Regions from separate parts of the Desulfovibrio desulfuricans genome, predicted to be linked through region 1. Evidence: predicted binding sites of a transcription regulator. Region 1 holds the regulator's gene; each other region holds the start of a gene.

Region 1 (4,801 bases):
GTTTTCGTCCGTCATGGCTACCTCACGCAACAGAACGTGCCAGCTTTTTTAGCCGAGTTCAAGGTGTCGATGCTCCAGAAACGCCGGATAATCCGCCTGCCTCAGCGCCTGCAAGATTTCTTCGGCCATGGCCACCGAGCGGTGGCGGCCGCCGGTACAGCCCACAGCAACCGTAATGCGGTATCGGCCTTCGGCCTCCATGAGCGGCAGCATAAAAAACAGCAGGTCCACAAGCTTGTCGCGGTATTCGCGCGCATGCGGCGAGTTAAAAACATAGTCGGCTACGGCCTTGTCCTTGCCGCTGAGGGGGCGCAGCTCGTCCACAAAATAGGGGTTGGCCAAAAACCGCAGGTCAAAGACCAGATCGGCCTCGCGCGGCACGCCATACTTGAAGCCAAACGAAATAACGTTGACCCGTATGGCCCGCAGCTTGCCCTTGTTGCCGCTCCAGCGCTTCTGTATGGCCCGGCGCAGATCATGGATGGAAAACCGCGAGGTGTCGATGACAAGGTCGGCCATTTCGCGCAGGGGGCGCAGGCTGCTGCGCTCGGCCAGCAGGGCGGCCTCGAGGCCCATGCCCCCCCGCTCCAGCGGATGCGGACGGCGGGTTGCGGCGTAGCGGCGTATGAGTTCCTGATTGTTGGCCTCAAGAAAAAGCAGCATGGGGCGAATATTTTTGCCCGCAAGCACGCTGAGACACTCGTTGATGTCTTCCACAAAATTGCTCTGGCGCAAATCCATGCCCAGAGCGATTCCCTTAAAGTGGCTCATGGAGGGGCGCGACATCATGTCCACCATCTCCATAGCCAGGCTTACGGGCAGACCATCAACCACAAAGTGGCCCATGTCTTCAAAAACCTTGAGCGCAGTACTCTTGCCCGCGCCAGACAGGCCCGTGACAATGCACACCTGCACGTCCGCGCCGGGAACGGGCGCGTCGGCGTCTGGCGTAACAGCACGGGTGGGAGCAAGGGGGAGCATCTGCTCGGAGTCCTTCATGACATTCGCCTCTTGTGGGTCAGATCACCGTTTGCAGCAGGGGTTGAGCGCCACAGGCTTTGATGGACGTTGCCAAATCCGGTCCGCCCGCATTATCGTTTGAAATATTTGCAGGGCGACCGCAGGGGAGCATTCGAAGTGGGGCGAACCACAACAGGCCCGCCCCACTGTACCTTATGGATTGTTACAACACTGGGTCAATAAGGGCGTAGCCGCTGACCTTGGTGCGGTACACCACATTGATGCGGTTGTTTTCTGCATTAAAGAACACCAGAAACTCGCTGCCGATGGAATCAAGCTGCATGAGCGCCTCATCCAGATGCAGAGGCTTGGTGGCAAGACGGTCGGTGCCGTCAACGGGCTGCTGCGTGTCCGCATCAGCATCAAGATTATAGGTAAACACGTCCACATCCGTATCGCGGGCGTGCCGTCTCTGGGCCTTGACGCGGGCCACCTGACGCTTGATCTGCGATTCAACCTTGTCGGTCACAAGGTCGATGGCGGCATACATGTCAGAGGTCTGCTCCGTGGCGTTGATGTGCAACCCTTCGCCGGTAACGGTCACTTCGCAGCGATGGCGAAACTTGTCAACGGTAAGCACAACTACCACTTCCAGGCCAGAGGCCTTGCCAAAAAACCGTCCCAGCTTTTCCATGCGACGACGGGCATACTTCTTGAGGTGTTCGGAGGCTTCAAAGTTCTTGAAAGCAAATGAGATGTTCATATGTTCCTCCTAAGTAGGGTGCCACTCGGCGGGGAATCAGAAATGATCCTTGCGCCTTGACGAAGAGGGAATATCAAGCGCCGTGCGGTATTTGGCCACCGTACGCCGCGCAATATTGACCTTGAGACGCTCCTTGAGCATTTCACCGATACGCTCATCGCTGAGGGGAGACCTCGTGTCCTCCTCAGAGATGAATTTCTTGATCAGCGCCTTGACGCTTTCCGAGCCAACCTGGCTTCCGTCGTCCAGCTCAAGCCCGCTGTTAAAGAAAAACTTCAACTCAAAGATGCCGTGCGGCGTGGCCACATACTTGTTGGTGGTTATGCGGCTTACCGTTGATTCGTGCATGCTGATGTCGTCGGCGATGTCTTTGAGAATAAGCGGCGCAAGCTTGGTGACGCCGTCTTCAAAAAAAGGCTGCTGGTGGCGCACAATACTTTCCATAACCTTGTACAGCGTGCGCTGGCGCTGGTACAGGCTCTTGATGAGCCACGAGGCGGAGCGGATTTTTTCCGAGCAGTAGTCTTTTTCCTGCTCGTTGCCGCCTATGTTCATCTGGCTCATGGCCGAGAGCTGCAGCTGCGGCAGACCGTCGTCGTTGAGCAAAATGACAAATTCATCGCCCATCTTGTACACAAATACGTCGGGACTCACATAGGTGGGCTCGCCGCCGCCAAAGCTGGCGCCCGGCAACGGGTCAAGACTCTGGATGATGTCCAGGTATTCCTTGAGCTCGTCCATATCGAGCTTGAACTTGCGCAGCAGGGGCTTGTAGCGCTTGGCCTCCAGGTCCTCCAGGTGCGCCTCCACCAGTTCCACAAGGATGGGGTCGCGCGCGTAGTTGAGGCTCTTTATCTGCACCATCAGGCATTCGCGGGCGTCGCGTGCGGCAACGCCGACAGGGTCGAACCGCTGCAACTTTTCCAGCACAGGCAAAACGGCGTCGGGGGTTGTCTTGGCCATGTCGGCCACTTCGTCAAGGGTGGCCTGCAGATACCCGGCGGACGACAGGTTGCCGATAATGATCTCACCGATGCCCTTTTGCTCTTCCGTCATGTCAGAGAGGCGCAGCTGCCACAGCAGATGCCCGTCAAGGGTCGGCTTGGCCGCATAGCGGGCCTCGAGAGGCGAAATTTCTTCGGCAAGCTCAAACTCGCGCGACTGCGAAAGGCGGGGGGTACTGGCAAACTCACCGAGATAATCCTCCCAGTCAGCGTCCTTGGCCAGTTCCTTGTCGTAGACTTCTTCCTTGGGGCCCTCGCGATCGTCCGGCTGCTCTGCAGAGGCGTCGTCATTGATCGTGGATTCTTCGAGAAAGGGATTTTCAAGCAGCTCTTGCTGTACAGTTTCCAGAAGCTCCACGCGTGAGAGCTGCAGCAGTTTGATTGCCTGCTGCAATTGCGGGGTCATTACCAGTTGCTGTGTCAGCTTCAGTTGCTGCCGTAGTTCCAGTGCCATGAGTGCTCTTTTGCCTTAACGTGCCATCGGGCTATAGAATTATCTGTTTACAAGTAGTGTGCCATATGTGCAAAAATTATGCAATAGCTAACAGTTGCAAGCTCAACTTCACGTCGCAAAGAGTTTTGCGCGGCTCTGGTACCCCGCAAAAACAAGCGCTGACGCGGCTTTTGCGACATTGAAAAAAACTGCCGCATACAAAAAGGGGAAGGCAAAAGCCCTCCCCTTTTTTGCGCGATTTTGCGATACCCAAGTCTGGTAAAAAACCGACGCCTGCGCCGCAACAGGTGCTGCGTTGGTTATACTTTGGCGAACTTTTTCGCCGCTGTGATAAATTCGCGGAACAAAGGATGCGCGTTCATGGGACGCGACTTGAACTCGGGGTGGAACTGGCAGCCAAGAAACCAAGGATGGTCCTTGAGCTCGATAATTTCCACCAGCGAATCGTCAGGGGCCGTACCGCTGAAAACCATGCCCTTTTCGGCCAGCAGATCCTTGAAGGCATTATTGAATTCGTAGCGATGCCGATGGCGCTCGTCCACCATGCCTTTTTTGTAAGCGGTAAAGGCCTTGGTGTCGGGCGCAACCTTGCAGGGGTACGAGCCAAGGCGCATGGTGCCGCCCTTGTCGCTGCCCGCGTCGCGCTTTTCCACATTCTTGGTGCGGAAGTCGAACCACTCGGTCATAAGGTAAATGACCTTGTGGTCTGACAGGGGGTTGAATTCTTCAGAGTTGGCATCGTCAAGCCCGGCCACGTGGCGCGTAAATTCGATAACCGCGCACTGCATGCCAAGGCAGATGCCAAAGAAAGGAACCTTGTTTTCACGGGCGTAGCGGATGGCGGCAATCTTGCCTTCCACGCCCCGGTAGCCAAAGCCGCCGGGCACGAGAATGCCGTGACAACCCTTGAAGGAGTCCGCCGCGTTGCTCTCGTCCACGTTTTCAGAGTTGACGTAGCGCAGTTCCACCTCGACACGGTTGGCCACGCCGCCGTGAATGAGGGCCTCGTGCAGGCTTTTGTAAGCCTCCTTGAGGTCAACGTACTTGCCCACAATGGCAATGGTAACCTTGCCCTTGGGGTTGGCGCAGTCGCTGATGAGCTTTTCCCAGGCTTCAAGGTGGGCGTTGCGCGCGGGCAGGCGCAGCATGATGGCCACCTTCTGGTCAAAGCCTTCTTCGTAAAACTTGAGCGGCACTTCATAGATGTTGTTTACATCAACCGAAGAGAACACGGCGTCCTGGTCCACGTTGCAGAACAGGGCGATCTTGCGGCGCAGTTCTTCGGGGATGCTCTGCTCGCAGCGGCACAAAATGATGTCGGGCTGAATGCCGATGGAGAGCAGTTCCTTGACGCTGTGCTGGGTGGGCTTGGTCTTGTGCTCGCCGGCGCTGCGCAGGTAAGGCACCAGGGTGAGGTGAATGTTCAGGCAGTTGTCGCGCCCAAGGTCGGACCTGAGCTGACGGATGGCCTCAAGAAAGGGCAGGCCTTCAATATCGCCCACAGTGCCGCCGATTTCAATGATGGCGACATCCGGCGCGTCTTCGCCTTCAGAGAGGGAGAGCACCACGGTTTTGATCTCGTCGGTGATGTGCGGAATAACCTGCACGGTCGCGCCCAGG
Region 2 (4,801 bases), 470 kb from region 1:
TCCGTTTTGGCGGCCTCTTCAAGCGCCTCGTAGAGCGCCAGCTGCTCTTCGGCGGCGGGCAGGCCCTCAAGGCCCTCGATCATTTCACCGGCTTCAACCTTGGGACGGATAAGGGCCAAAACCACGGGCCGCACCACAAGCATGAGAAACAGAAAGGCCAGCAGCGCGTTGAGCAGGGGCTTGCCCAGGCGTTCTGCGTAATCGGCCAGCATTTCGGCAAAGTTGGGGTCCTTGGGCGGCTCGGAATCCGTAAAAGGAGCAGAGCTCACTTCAAGAGCATCGCCACGGGCTTTGTCCAGACCCACGGCATTGGTGACGAGCTGGCGCACGCGCTCAAGGTCGTCTGCCTTGCGCGGCATAAACGTCCACGCACCGTTGGTCTTTTCATACGTCCCATCGATGAGGACTGCAACCGTCATGCGCTTCAAATCGCCAACATTGGTTACGATCTGCTGCTCTTCTTTATTGATCTCGTAGTTGGTGGTGCGGGTTTCGCGGCTGCCGTTCTGCGTGGATGCCGACCCGGTAACGCCGTCGCCGCGAAAGTTGGCGTCGGGCGAGCCGCCCTCAAGATTTGAGCGGCCCTGCTGGGTTTCTTCACTGCGCTGCTCGCTGCGCACCGCTGTTTTTTCGGGGTCAAAAAGTTCGCGTCGGATGGTGCGCTGGCTAAAGTCCATGTCCACGTTGACCTTGGCGATGACGCGGCCAGGGCCAAACATGGGCTGCAGCATTTCTTCGATACGGCGCTCAAGGTTGCGCTGCACCTGCTGGCGGTGCTCCATCTGGGTGGAGCTGGCTCCGGCAAGACTGTCCGACTCCGGCTGGTACAGCACCTTGCCGCCGTTGTCAGAGATGGAAATGTGCGTTTTATCGAGCCCTTCAACCGCCATAAGCATCATGTTGAGGATGGCGTTGATTTCCTTTTGGTCGGGCTTGACGTTGGGGTGCTTGAGCTTGAGCACCACCGAAGCCGAGGGCGACTGGCGCTCTTCGACAAAAAGGCTGCGGTGCGGAATAACAAGGTGCACGCGGGCGCTTTCCACCCCCGGAAACTCGCTGATGGTACGCGAAAGTTCCCCCTGCAGCGCGCGGGTGTAATTTATCTTTTGCACAAAGTCGGTCTGGCCGACCTTGACCTTGTCAAAAATTTCAAAACCAATGCCCTGCCCCACCAGACCGCCTTCGCCCGCGATCTTGATGCGTTCGTCGTAGACCATCTCCTTGGGAACAAGGATGGTTTTGCCATTGTCTGTGAGCTGGTACATGACCTTGTCGGCCTGGAGAGACTTGATGACGACGCTGGCGTCTTCGGCGCTGAGGTTGGAGTACAGCACCTTTAAATCGGGGCGTGAAGCCCAGATGGAAAGGCCGATGGCTGCAGAGCCTACAAGCACCAACCCACCCAGGACGGCCACGCGCTGCATCACGCTCATTTTGGCCCAGATCGCCTTGATGGAATTGACAAACTGCATAAGAAAAGCCGGCATAAGTTAGCTCCTGGTGCGAAGACTGGCGTAATTCCGGCGCTTTGGCCGGACATATGCCATGCCAAAGCAATTGCCATGCCACTTGATAACTACCTATAATAAAATAATCTTTTTATAACCATGGCAGCATGTTCAAATTTGTGACGCCTAAAACGTCAAATCCCTCCCGAGGCTGAGCCGTGGGAGGGACCTGACGTTCAGGAGTGCGTGCGGAAAGGAAAAAAATCAGAACTGCATTCTGGAAATTTCTTTATATGCTTCAAGCACCTTGCCGCGCACAGCCGAGGTAAGCTTCATGGCCATGCTGGATTTTTGCATGGTGATCATGAGCTCGTGCACGTTTTGCGTGCGGCCCGAGGCAAAATCGTCGATGGCGAGGTTTTTGGCATTATCGAGTTCGTTGACCTTGTTGAGCGAATTTTTGATCGTGCCCGAAAAGCTGTTTTGCGGCGTTACCTGGGTGTGCGCCTGCGTAGGATACTTGATAAAATCGGCCTGGGCGCCAAAGTTTTCGCCACGGTCCACGCTGTCGCGCAGCAGGCTTTGATCAAGCGTTTTGGCAAACTGGGACTGCCCCCCGACAGAAGCGCCCTGCTGCAGGCTGCCCTGAACCTTGCTGAAATTCTGTATGGCCTCGCTGTACGCCTTCATGCCAACTGCCTGGATACTCATGACAACCTCCGCGCTTCGCAAAAATTCGTTTTCTATGCCGCAACCGTAGCCAAAACCTATCTGCCGATATCCAGAGCCTTGACAAACATGCCCTTGACGGCGTCCACAGTTGTGACGTTGGCCTCATAGTTGCGCTGGGCGGTCATGAGGTTGGCCATTTCCTCTACCACGTTGATATCGGGATACATCACATACCCTTCGGCATTGGCGTCGGGGTTGCCGGGTTCGTACACCCGCTTGAAGGGGCGGTTGTCCATGGTTACGGCCGATACGCGCACGCCCTGCACCGCCCTGTCGAGAGCCGAACGCATGTGGATGGAAAAAGGATCATCCACATCCGCCGTCTGTTGCACCACGCTGCGGCGGCGGTACGGCCCGCCCTGGGGCGTACGCGTGGTCTTGGCGTTGGCCAGGTTCATCGAAATGGTGTTGATGCGGGTGCGGTCGGCTGCAAGGCCCGACGCGCTGATGTCAAATGCCGTCATGAAGTCCATGGCTTCCTCCTACGCTGCCCGCTGCCTCTCCGGCTATGCCGCGCATGGGACGCGGCGGCGGGCAAAAAATCAGGCCTGCTTGCCGTCCTGAATGATGGTGTTCAAGCCTTCAAAAGACTTGGTCATCACCTGGGTAAGCGCCGTATACTGCAACTGGTTTTTGGCGTGTCGCGCCATTTCCTTATCAATATTCACGCGGTCTTCGCCGTGGACAACGCGGGGTTTGACCGCCATATCCCACTGCGGACCAAAGGAATCCGGGCTGAAGGCCGTGGGCATGTGGCCCGCCTCGGTGCGGGTCATCTCGCCTCTGGCGTCAAGGCCCAGAGCCGACTGCAGCTCTTTTTCAAAGGTCAGCTCGCGCGGCTTGTAGTTGGGCGTCTCGACGTTGGCGATGTTGCCCGAAATGATGTTCTGCCGCTGCAGCTGCATATCCATGACCTTGCCCACAAGGCCAATTTCCATATTGAACATTGATTTCATTATTCGTACCCCCGTGATTCACGGAAATCTGCTTGCCAAGTTTATAGCAACAAGCGTTCCATTACTAATAATTCATTTAATTACAGTAAGTTAACGCAGCATACGCCACTGATGGACAGTATTTTGACAGCAAGGCGCAAGGATGGAGCAAGACAGGGAGAAGCTCAGGGGCCGGCAACAAAAAAACCCGCCCGAAAAAACGGGCGGGCAAATCGGCGCTATGAATTGGGACAGCTGGAGCTACAGCCGCATCTGGGCGTCGGTAACGCCCAGCGAACGCAGCTGCAGATAGATGCGTGCGCAGGCCTCGGCATCGGAGCCAGCGTGATGATGATTCAGCGCGATGCCAAAATAGGAGCACACGCTGCTGAGTTTTTTGGAGGCAAGCGGCAGACTGCGCCGGGATCCTTTAAGCGTGCACAAAAAAGGCGTGCGCGGTTCGCGCTGGCCCGCAGCCTGACAGCTGGCGGCCAGCACGCGCCTGTCAAACGAGGCATTGTGCGCAAGCAGATGCGTCGCCCCTTCAAAAAAGGTTTGCATCTGGGGCCACACTTCGGCAAAGGTTGGCGCGTCCTTAAGCATGGGCCAGGTCAGGCCGTGTATCTCTGTAAACATTATCCGCGACGACGGCGGCCTGATAAGGCTGTAAAAAACATCGGTCACCCTGCCCTGCTCAATACGAGCAAGGCCCACGGCGCAAGCGCTGTGGGCCGAGTAGCCTGAAGTTTCAAAGTCAATGGCTACACTGCTGCATATATCTGTAGAAAGCACACTTACTCTTTTGCGGCTTTGCGGGCGGCCTCGGCCAGACGCGCCCTGATATAGTCGCGCATGACGGCATCGTCGTCCTCAAGGTTAAAGCAGCGGGCGTCCTCGCCCATGAGGCCGCCGGGCACAAAGTCGCCCTTGTCGGCGGGGTCTGTCACCATGTCGTCATAAAAACATATGGAAAGCCAGCGGCTTGCGGGTTCGTCGTCCACAACGTCCAGCAGCACAAAGAGCACTCGTTTGGTCTGGATGCTGTGCCGCGCGCGCAACGAGTAGCTGACGCCAGGCCGGGCCTTAAAGGTAAAGCTTACATTACTGTGCGCAGCCAGAAACTCCATGTATTCCGTAAACGATTTCTTTATGTTGAGCGGGTCGTCCTGCCACGAGTCAAGAAATTCGCGCAATTCTTCGGAACCTGTAACTTCCATAAGCGCTCCTTTTGGGGGTATGACGATTTGTCAGCGGCCCCACTGCCAAGGTGGGGTGCTCATATTCAAACTCCAGATGCCGCGCCTGTCAACCACAGCCTGGTGTTCCTGAATAAGCCAGCGCCGACAAAAAATGGCCCTGCACTTTTGCCTGTCCACCCAGGCCAGACCTCCCATCACCATCTTGTAGTTGATGGAATCGCCACCCACCTGCACCAGCGCTGCAATGGGCCCAGCTTCAAGCTGTCCCACCGTTTCAACGCCGACCTTGGTACCCTTGGGCATGACGCTCTTCAGGTAGGCCACGGCCTCGGGGCCAAAGGGCTGGTTATGGCTGGGGGCCTCGATGCCGTAAAAAATCAAAACCGCTTCCGGTTCATCGCTGCCGTGCTTGGTGCTTACAGAAATGGTATTGCCATCTTCCACATTTACCACATACGCAGTCCAGGTGGTCTCTGCAACTGCAGGA
Region 3 (4,801 bases), 700 kb from region 1:
AAACGTGCGCATAAAGGCCGTGTTGCTGGGCATGATGCCGCCCGCGAGCATGGATGTCGCCTTTTCGTCGTCGGCAAAATCCATATATGCCTCGTCCACCACCAGCAGGCAGTCGGGGGCCTTCCGGGCCAGGTCGTGGGCAAGCCCGATCACTTGTTCGCGGGGCGGGCAGTAGCCGGACGGGTTGTCGGGCGTGGTCACAAAAACAATGCGCGTGTTTTCGTCCACCAGGTCGAGCAGGGCGGCAAAGTTGAATGAAAAGTCTTTTTCAAGCGGCTGTCGCCTGATCTCCACCCCGCAGATGCGCCCCTGTATGGGATAAATGCTGAAACAGGGATTGAAGCACACGATATTGTGCGTGCCCGGTATGGCCAGTATGCGTATAAGCAGGTCGATGATTTCATCCGAGCCGTTGCCTATGACCAGGCGGCGTTCGTCCACGCCGTGTCGCTTGCCCAATGCCCTCGCCACCCGGGGATTGCCCCCCTGCGGATAGCGGAAAGCCCCCGAGGCGTGGCGCACTACGGCTTCCTGAGCCAGAGGCGGCATGCCAAGAGGGTTTTCATTGCTGGCCATCTTGATGACCTGGGGCAAGTTGTACTTTTCCTGGATTTCGGCAATGGAAAGGCCCGGAACATAGGCCTTGAGGGCCGTAATTTCCTGGCGCACACTGATCTCGGACATGATTACTCCACCAGTATCGCCCGGCAGGGCGAAGCTTCAGGGCAGCGCGTCGGCGCAAGATGGCTTGGTTGTTTACCCTAATATGTTTCAGCCAACAAGCCGCTACGGTGCAACGGCTTGTTGGCTGAAAAGATTTTAAAAAACAGATGGTTGCTCTACGGCAGACGCTATCTGGCCGGGGGGCTGCTATTCCGCAGGTTCGGTGGGGCGCACCGTCAGCACAGGCATGTCGGCGTTTTTGACAACCTTTTCCGCAACAGAACCGAAGAGAATACGGTCGATTCCCTTGCGTCCATGGGTGCCCATAACGATAAGGTCGGCCTTTTCTTCTCTGGCGCGGTTGAGGATTTCTTCAGCGGCGTAACCGATGAGCACCTGTCCCTTGGCTTCGACGCCCACAAAATTTTCGGCGACAAAGGATTCCATGGACTTTTCGGCGCCGGTGACGATTTCGCCTACGAAGTTTTCAATGGTGTTGGGCGGCACATGAAAGCCAACGTACTGACTCAGCGAAGGGGCGGTGTACACTACAAGCACGCTGGCGCTGAGGCCCTTGGCAAGAAGCACCGCATACTCGGCAACTTCCTTGCTGTGTTCGGAAAGGTCTACCGCGCAAAGAATCTTCTTGATTTCCTTCATGGCAAACTCCTGTTCCCCTCTATACGGCAGATTGATTGGCGGGCGGGCAGAATGGGGGGCTACCAGAGGGGTATGATTTTGGTGTTGCAGCCTTATCCTTTGCCTTCACCTAACATTAATGGTAGTTTTTTTCAGCACAATAGACAAGACATTTCACCTAACGCCGCAAAGGGGCAGGGAAAATTTTTCCCGCGCGCCTCGCGGGACTGTGCAAAATCAGCCTGTTATGGTGTGGTGCGGTTGTGGCAAGGTTTTTGCATCTTTTTCGCAACGGCAGTACGCCAACCCTGGAGGCGACATGAAAGTTACCAACGACCAACTTGAGGCGCTGTTACGGCAGCAAAGCCAGTCCTCAGGCTCCACACGCCCGCAAAAGACGCAGGCGGGGGGCTTTGAGGCTGCTTTGACCGAGCAGTTGGGCCTTGACAATGCCGTCGCATCTTCCACGTTTTCCACTGCTGCAGCGGGCCAGACCTCGCAGGCTTCGATGATCAGCCAGATGCTGCTGGGCACTACCCAGGCAGAACCGGCCGATATGGATGACGATGTCATCCAGAGCGCCTTTTCTCAGGCCTCTGGCACGCTGGATATGTGGGATTCGTACGTTAACGCCCTGGGCTCGTCGGGGCAGGATGGATCTTTGCGCGAAGCCTATTCTCTTTTGCAGGGCATAGACGGGCAGGTTTCCGCACTCAAGACCAATACGGCCGCCGTGCGCGGTCAGAATACCGGTCTTGATTCACTGGTCAACGAGCTTGACGTGATGACCGCGACGGAAAAATTCAAGTTTAACAGGGGCGACTACAACTCATAGCCGTCTTGACAGAAGATCCGCCGTGAAATCAGGGTTTCGCGGCGGATTTTGACCGATGCAAAGCCGTCTGCTTTTTCGAAAGCGGGCGGTTTTTTGTATATGGGCTAACTACGGCGCACTCCCCCGCAGCCGCCAGACTGCGAGGGAGCGTGTGGTAATGGCGCATAGCCTGGCAGTTGGCCGCGCCATGGTAAACTGCTGCGCTTACTTGTTGCCGGTGGTGGAAGACGGCACGGCATTGTCGGCGGCGTTGCCTGCCAGGCCGGGGCAGTCGCCGTTGCCCATCATGCCGTTACCCATCATGCCGTGACCCATGCCATGGCCCATACCCCGTCCCATGCCCCGGCCCATGCCGTGCCCGGCCATAAATGGAATACCCTTGTCAGACATCTGCTTGAGCATATCGGCGCGGGCTGCGTACAGCTTGGCGTCGATTTCGCGCAGATCCTTCTGGGCTGCCTTGACTCGGGCGTCGTCAGGCTTTGCGTCAGCAGCGGCAAGGTTATTCAGCTCGGCCATCTTGGCAAAATGCTGCTGCAGGGTGGGTTGCATTTTTTCCGCAAAGTTCTGGTGTAGCTGCTGCATGGCGGTTTGCTGCTCATTGGTCAGGCCCATGCCGTAACCCATGCCGCCGTGCCCCATGCCGTAGCCCGTTCCGGGGCCCATGCCTGCGGGGCCGTGCCCGTCTCCGTTCTGGGCAGAAGCAACACCCGCAATGCCAAGAAAGATAGCAAGGGTAAGGGCCGCGCCGGAGGTAACGATTTTGGAGGTCTTCATGGTAGTGTATCCTTTTTGCTTGAGATGATTTGGTTAATTGCGCCAGGACGTTGCTGTCGCCGGGCCTTGGCAGTTTGATCCGTAGCCGTGCGCGCCGTTTTGCCCGTTGCCGCACCATGGTGATTCTGGTTGCGTTGCGGCCTCGCTTGCCTCTGAGGCTGTCACAGCCAGCGCCAGGGCAAAGGCAAGCGCGGCAAGAATAAGGGTCAGTTTGAAAGTGCTCATACCTGTTCCTGCTTTTTTAGCGGTTGAGCGCATTGCGGCTTAGATGGCGTTTTTCAGTTTTTCGTATTCTTCAAGCGATATTTCGCCCGAAGCAAGCCGCTTTTTTAGAATGGACAGAGAATCTGCTGAGTCCATGTTATTCTTCTTTTGTGGTATGATCCTGCTGATAAAAACAGCTGCAAGAGAAACGATCAGAATCATGAACATAAGGTGCGTCATGCCGTTTCCCCATCCCATTACGCTTCCTATATCGCAGCCGTACATATCAGTTTCCTCTATTTGACGTTGCGCCGTCAGTTGTAATTAATGCCTGCTGATGGTTGCTGCGTTTTTAGCGCCATTTGCTGTTGTATGAGCAAAGGACGTGCCAACTGTTGCTGTGCTTCTTAACATGCTTAAATATAAGATGTATTTTTTTATGTGACTGTGGAGCTTGGGGGCATGAGTTTGAGCACTGCCCGTTTTTTACTCACCTGCGCTGGATAGTGTCCAAATTTTACCAGGGGGCTTGCGCGGTGGGTAAAAAATACATAATTTAATGCTGCGCCGTAGAGGAACCAGTCATGAAATCTTTCCGCCTGTCTTTATCACGCAGTCTGTCGCGCATGGGGCTTTCGCCCTGGATGCTGCTGGGCGCGGCCCTTATTCTGGGGCTTACGCTGGCGGGTATTTCCGTGCGCAGCAACCAGCGTGAACGGGCTTTTATGGTCCATAATCTCATCGACAGGGCCGAAGCGCTCATCTGGGCGCTGGAGGCCGGAACCCGCACCGGGCTGCGTCTCAGCCCCGGCGCGGTGCTGGGCATGCGCCCTCTGCTGACCGAAACCGCCCGCCAGCCCGGCATTTTGTATATGGCCGTGACCGACACCAGCGGCGCTGTTCTGGCGCAGAGCGGCGACAGCCCCCTGCCCCCCGGTCAGCCCGGCGATGCGGGGCGCGATCTGGCGGCAACGTCCATGCGGGTTCAGGCTCAGGATGTTCCCCCTCTGGCCGACGTTGGGGACAGACCCATGTGGCGGGTGCGCAACAAGGACGGCAAGGAAGTATTTGAAGTATTTCGTGCATTTGCTCCGTTGAGTCGTGCGCACGGGCAGCATATGGGCGGGGGGCACGGATCCCACGGCATGGGCATGATGGGCGGCATGATGGGGATGCTTGGGGCGGACGGGCTTGCCGGGCCGGATGGCCGCCCTGGCGCAGCTGACGGTTTTGGAGCGCCCGACCCCAGGGACGCATTTGGCGACGCTCCGCCGCCGCCCATGGGCGGTTTTGGCGGGCGACCAGGCCCAGAAGCACCGCGTCAGGTGGTGGGTGTTGCGCTGGTCGGCTTTGACGCGCGCCCTTTTGAGGACGCTTTGGCGCAGGACGCCCGCAATAACCTGCTTTCGGCCGCGCTGGCGGCAGCACTTGGTCTGGCCGGTTTTGTTTCACTGTTCTGGGTGCACAACAACCGGCGCTGGCAGCGTATTTTGCGCGATCAGCAGGCCATGGCGGCCGAGGTTGTGGCCAGCCTGCCTCTGGGGCTTGTGATCAGCGATCCCGCAGGCCGCATCGCCATGATCAACGATGCGGCGCTTGGCATGTTTGGCAAAAAACGCCACGAGATATTGCCCGCGGAGAACTCCGGCCCGCAAAACGGCCAGCAGGGCAGCTCCCATGCCC
Region 4 (4,801 bases), 160 kb from region 1:
ATGTTTCCGAAGAGCCGCTGTTTCTGAACCGCACCCGTTCACGCGATCTGGGCAAAGAGGGTATTTCGTTTATCTGCGTGCCCATCCGCCTCAACGATCAGGTTGTGGGCGCGCTTTCGGTTGACCATCTGCTGGTGGACGACGCCACGCTTGAAGACGAAATGCGCCTGCTCACCATCATTTCTACCCTGCTTGGGCATGCAGCCCTTGAATCACAGGGACGCATGGACGAGGAAGCCTCCTCCCCCCTACGGCCGCGCGGTTTTGTGGGCAATTCTGAAGTAATGCAAAAGGTTTACGCACAGATAGCCCAGGTGGCTCCGTCAAGCACGACGGTTTTTTTGCAGGGAGAATCCGGCACGGGCAAGGAGCTTGCCGCGCGGTCCATCCACGCGGGCAGCACGCGCGCCAACAAGCCCTTTATCTCGCTCAACTGCGCCGCCCTGCCTGAAAACCTCATTGAAAGCGAGCTGTTCGGGCATGAACGCGGGGCCTTTACCGGGGCCAACGCTACCCGCAAGGGGCGCTTTGAACTTGCCAACGGCGGCACGCTGTTTTTGGATGAAGTAGGCGAACTCTCACTCATGACCCAGGCAAAACTGCTGCGTGTGCTGCAAGAGAGGGCCTTTGAGCGTCTGGGCGGCATGGAAACCCACTACGTTGACGTGCGCTTTATCACCGCCACCAACCGCGATCTGGAAAAAATGGTCGAAGAAGAAACCTTCCGACGCGACCTTTTCTACCGTCTCAATGTGTTTCCCATATTTTTGCCGCCTCTGAGCTTCCGGCCAGAAGACATCCTGCCGCTGGCCAACCATTTCATAAAAAAATATGCGCTGGCCAATGGCCGCAGCAATGTGCGCCTGTCCCTTTCTGTAATGGATATGCTGCAGCGCTACAGCTGGCCGGGCAACATCCGCGAGCTGGAAAACGTCATGGAGCGCGCCGTGCTGCTGCTCGGACGCGAGGGCCTTGTACTGCCCCAGCATCTGCCCCCCGCCCTGCACGGCAACCGCGCCGCCGCCGCTACATCGGGACACGCGCCGGGCCTGCTCAGGCAAGGGCTATCTGGCAGCTTGCAGGAGCAGCTTGACGAGCTGGAGCGGGCATCCATTACCGAGGCCCTTGAATACAGCCAGGGGCAGATGGGTAAAGCCGCGGCCAGCCTGGGTCTGACAGAAAGAATCATGGCCCTGCGCATGAAAAAATACGGCATCACTTACAAGGCTTTTCGGCCTGTGTACCGTAGGGAAGAAGAGGCGTAGAAAAAGACGAATCTACTGAATAGTATTTTTTAAAAATGGCAAAACGATCCTCAAATAGATAAAATTAGCAAAGTATTTTATGCTGTTATATAATTAGCTTCTCAAACAATCCAACTTGACACAATAATTTCTACATTTTTGTACAATCTTTAAAAACTTCTGTAATACTCTTATTTTAATCATTTTTTACGTACGCCCCCAAGACGCTGCCACACGATGCATCTTGGGGGCTCTTTTTTTCAACACAAATGTAGAAATTATTCTTTCCTGCCAATCGCCCGCATTCCCTCCCCTTACCCAGCCAAACAATTAAATTAAAATATATCAATATATTATGCAAATTGAGCCCCATCAGAAACAGCTTTGGCACAATTCATGCCTATACAAGGCATTGCTGCGGTGCTGTATCGTGGCGGTGGGCATGGCGCCGCCCACAGAGGATGAGGTTTTTTTTAAACGCGGAACGGAACGACGGAGACCCAGCCCGCTGCATCGTGCAGCACGTTGTCTCCCGCGCCGGATCCGAATACGCTGAAGGATGTCCGTATGAACGCCTCGGATACTGCATTTATTCTGATCTGCGCCTCCATGGTCATGCTGATGACCCCGGCGCTAGCCCTCTTTTACGGTGGCCTTGTTCGCTCCCGCAATATTTTGTCCACCCATATGCACAGCTACGGCGCGCTGGCGCTCATCTCTGTACTTTGGGCCATTGTGGGATACACCCTGGCTTTTGGCGAAGATGTGGGCGGCATAATCGGCGATCTTTCCTACCTCTTCCTCAAGGGTGTTGGTGGTGAATCGGCTCCTGCTGCCGCGCAGCTGCCCCACACGGTATTTATGGGTTATCAGTGCATGTTTGCTGCTCTTACCGTGGCCCTTATTTCAGGCGCCTACGCTGAGCGCATCCGCTTTTCCGCCATGCTTGTTTTCTCTGGCTTGTGGCTGCTCTTTGTTTACTCGCCCATGGCCCACTGGGTGTGGGGCGGCGGCTGGATGAGCAAAATGGGCGCCCTTGACTTTGCTGGCGGCGCGGTTGTGCACATGTCTTCCGGCGCGGCGGCTCTTGCCTGTGCCCAGGCTCTTGGACCGCGGCTTTCTACCGGCGCTTCGCACGCCACGCCCAACAACCTGCCCCTCACCCTTCTTGGCGGCGGCCTGCTGTGGTTTGGCTGGTTCGGCTTTAACGCTGGCAGCGCCCTGGCTTCCGGTCCCCTTGCTGGTCAGGCCCTTGTAACCACCCATATGGCTTCTGCCTGCGGTATTCTTGGCTGGATGCTCGTTGAATGGATTCGTACCGGCAAGCCCACGAGCCTTGGCGCCATCTCCGGCGCGCTGGCCGGGCTTGTGGCCATCACCCCCGGCGCGGGCTATGTTGAAGTGCTGCCCGCCATGCTCATCGGTTTTGTCGGCGGCATCATCTGCTACGGCGGCGTGCTGCTGAAGAACAAGTTTGGCTACGACGACGCCCTTGACGTGGTGGGCATCCACGGCGTCGGCGGCACCTGGGGCGCGCTTGCTACCGGCCTGTTTGCCTGCGCCGCCATCAACAACACCGACGGCCTGTTCTACGGCAATCCCAGCCAGGCCTGGATCCAGATCGTGTCCATTGTGGCTACCTGGGGTTATTGCTACATTGTTTCCCGAATCATCCTCTATGTGGTTGACGCTGTAGTCGGCCTGCGGGTTACGCCTGAAGAGGAATTCACCGGCCTCGATTTGAGCGAGCACAACGAACGCGGCTACTCCCTGTAGTCAACGGGAAACAGCAAAGGAACGACCTATGAAAAAGCTAGAAATCATCATCCGGCCCAGCATGTTTGACAAGGTTAAGGACACGCTTACCGACATGGGCATCCACGGCTTGAACTACGTTGAAATCAAGGGTTTTGGTCGCCAGCGCGGGCATACCGAAGTGTATCGCGGCACGACCATGCAGGTGGACTGCCTGCCCAAGATCAAGCTCGAAGTGGTGCTGCACGATGACATGCTCGAAACGGTTCTGAACGCTGTGGTTTCCATCTCCCGCACGGGTCAGGTCGGCGACGGTAAAATTTTCATCAGTGACGTTATGGATGCTATCCGCATCCGCACTGGTGAACGCGGTGACGAGGCTCTGTAGTCCGGGTTTACGTCTGTGTTAAGCAACAAAATGATAAAGGAGACGCGGGTATGAGTTCCCCCCGTAAAAAGGCATTGTTCAAAGTAGTGAACACTGCGCCGGTTACCCCCAGCAGTGCTGATGAAGTGGGTCGCAGTGCAGAAGATATCTTTGGCCGTTATGTGTTTGGCATCGCTACCATGCGCAAGCGTCTGCCCAAGGATGTGTTCAAAAAGCTGGCCAAGACCATCCGCGACGGCGAACGCCTGAATCCCGAGATTGCCGACGTTGTCGCCAACGCCATGAAGGATTGGGCCATCGAAAACGGCGCCACGCACTACACGCACTGGTTCCATCCCATGACCGGCCTCACTGCCGAAAAGCATGACGCCTTTCTGTCGCCCACCGTCGATGGTCAGGTTATCAGCGAGTTCTCCGGCAAGATGCTGATCAGCGGTGAGCCGGACGCCTCATCCTTCCCTTCCGGCGGCATCCGCTCCACGTTTGAAGCCCGCGGCTACACCGCGTGGGATCCTTCCGTGCCGGTATTCATCATCCCCTCTCCTTACGGGGCTGCCCTGCACATTCCCACGTACTTCTACTCGTATTCGGGCGAAGCTCTTGACCGCAAGATCCCGCTCATGCGCTCCATCTCGGCCCTGTCGCGTCAGGCCATGCGTATTCTCAAGCTCTTTGGCAACGCCTCGGCCAACTATGTGCGCGCCAATGTGGGCCCGGAGCAGGAATACTTTCTGGTCGACAAAAACCTGGCCGCCCTGCGTCCCGACCTGCTGCTGGCTGGCCGCACCCTGATGGGCGCGACCTCGCCCAAGGGTCAGGAGATGGAAGACCATTACTTTGGCTCCATTCCTTCCCGCGTGATGAGCTTCATGCAGGATCTGGAAAACGAACTGCGTTCGCTGGGCATCCCGGCCAAGACCCGTCATAACGAAGTGGCCCCCGGCCAGTTCGAAATTGCCCCGGTCTACGAAGAAGCAAACATCGCCTGCGACCACAACATGCTGTGCATGAACATGATGCGCCACATGGCCGGCAAGCACGGCTTTGTGTGCCTGCTGCACGAAAAGCCCTTTGCTGGCGTAAACGGCAGCGGCAAGCACAACAACTGGTCCATCAGCGATTCTGACGGCATAAACCTGCTCAACCCCGGTTCCACGCCGCTTGACAATGCCCAGTTTCTGGTATTCCTGGCCGCCGTGCTGCGTGCCGTGCATCTGCACAGCGCCGCCCTGCGCCTGGGTACCGTGGGCGCGGGCAACGACCACCGCCTTGGCGCCAACGAAGCCCCGCCGGCCATTCTGTCCGTCTACCTTGGCGAACAGCTCACCGACGTGCTCGACACCATCGTGAACGGCAAGGGTTCCAAAAACAAGAAGAGCTCGGTCATGGAAGTGGGCGTTTCCACCCTGCCTCC

What was found. Region 1 encodes sigma-54, which starts transcription at its own class of promoters, with help from an activator protein. Its sites were predicted from a motif close to CTGGCACGGNNNNTGCTT; they were not measured.
Region 2: the regulator sigma-54 is predicted to act here: its motif matches at 3,181-3,198, upstream of flgB (flagellar basal body rod protein FlgB).
Region 3: the regulator sigma-54 is predicted to act here: its motif matches at 3,493-3,510, upstream of DDIC_RS10340 (SHOCT domain-containing protein).
Region 4: the regulator sigma-54 is predicted to act here: its motif matches at 1,629-1,646, upstream of DDIC_RS08045 (ammonium transporter).

The regions. Positions count from the first base shown of each region.
Region 1 is NZ_CP036295.1:1,774,952-1,779,752, forward strand. It holds gene DDIC_RS07390 (PTS sugar transporter subunit IIA) at 1-15, opposite strand, end outside; gene rapZ (RNase adapter RapZ) at 49-981, opposite strand; gene hpf (ribosome hibernation-promoting factor, HPF/YfiA family) at 1,184-1,723, opposite strand; gene rpoN (RNA polymerase factor sigma-54) at 1,760-3,181, opposite strand; gene DDIC_RS07410 (CTP synthase) at 3,481-4,801, opposite strand, start outside.
Region 2 is NZ_CP036295.1:1,304,323-1,309,123, reverse strand. It holds gene fliF (flagellar basal-body MS-ring/collar protein FliF) at 1-1,487, opposite strand, end outside; gene fliE (flagellar hook-basal body complex protein FliE) at 1,713-2,159, opposite strand; gene flgC (flagellar basal body rod protein FlgC) at 2,216-2,653, opposite strand; gene flgB (flagellar basal body rod protein FlgB) at 2,723-3,136, opposite strand; gene DDIC_RS05495 (3'-5' exonuclease) at 3,377-3,907, opposite strand; gene DDIC_RS05490 (hypothetical protein) at 3,910-4,332, opposite strand; gene DDIC_RS05485 (thermonuclease family protein) at 4,363-4,801, opposite strand, start outside.
Region 3 is NZ_CP036295.1:2,479,640-2,484,440, reverse strand. It holds gene hisC (histidinol-phosphate transaminase) at 1-684, opposite strand, end outside; gene DDIC_RS10360 (universal stress protein) at 871-1,323, opposite strand; gene DDIC_RS10355 (hypothetical protein) at 1,622-2,137, shown strand; gene DDIC_RS10350 (periplasmic heavy metal sensor) at 2,342-2,914, opposite strand; gene DDIC_RS10345 (hypothetical protein) at 2,948-3,139, opposite strand; gene DDIC_RS10340 (SHOCT domain-containing protein) at 3,179-3,403, opposite strand; gene DDIC_RS10335 (ATP-binding protein) at 3,703-4,801, shown strand, end outside.
Region 4 is NZ_CP036295.1:1,936,091-1,940,891, forward strand. It holds gene DDIC_RS08040 (sigma-54 interaction domain-containing protein) at 1-1,265, shown strand, start outside; gene DDIC_RS08045 (ammonium transporter) at 1,812-3,020, shown strand; gene DDIC_RS08050 (P-II family nitrogen regulator) at 3,049-3,387, shown strand; gene DDIC_RS08055 (glutamine synthetase III) at 3,438-4,801, shown strand, end outside.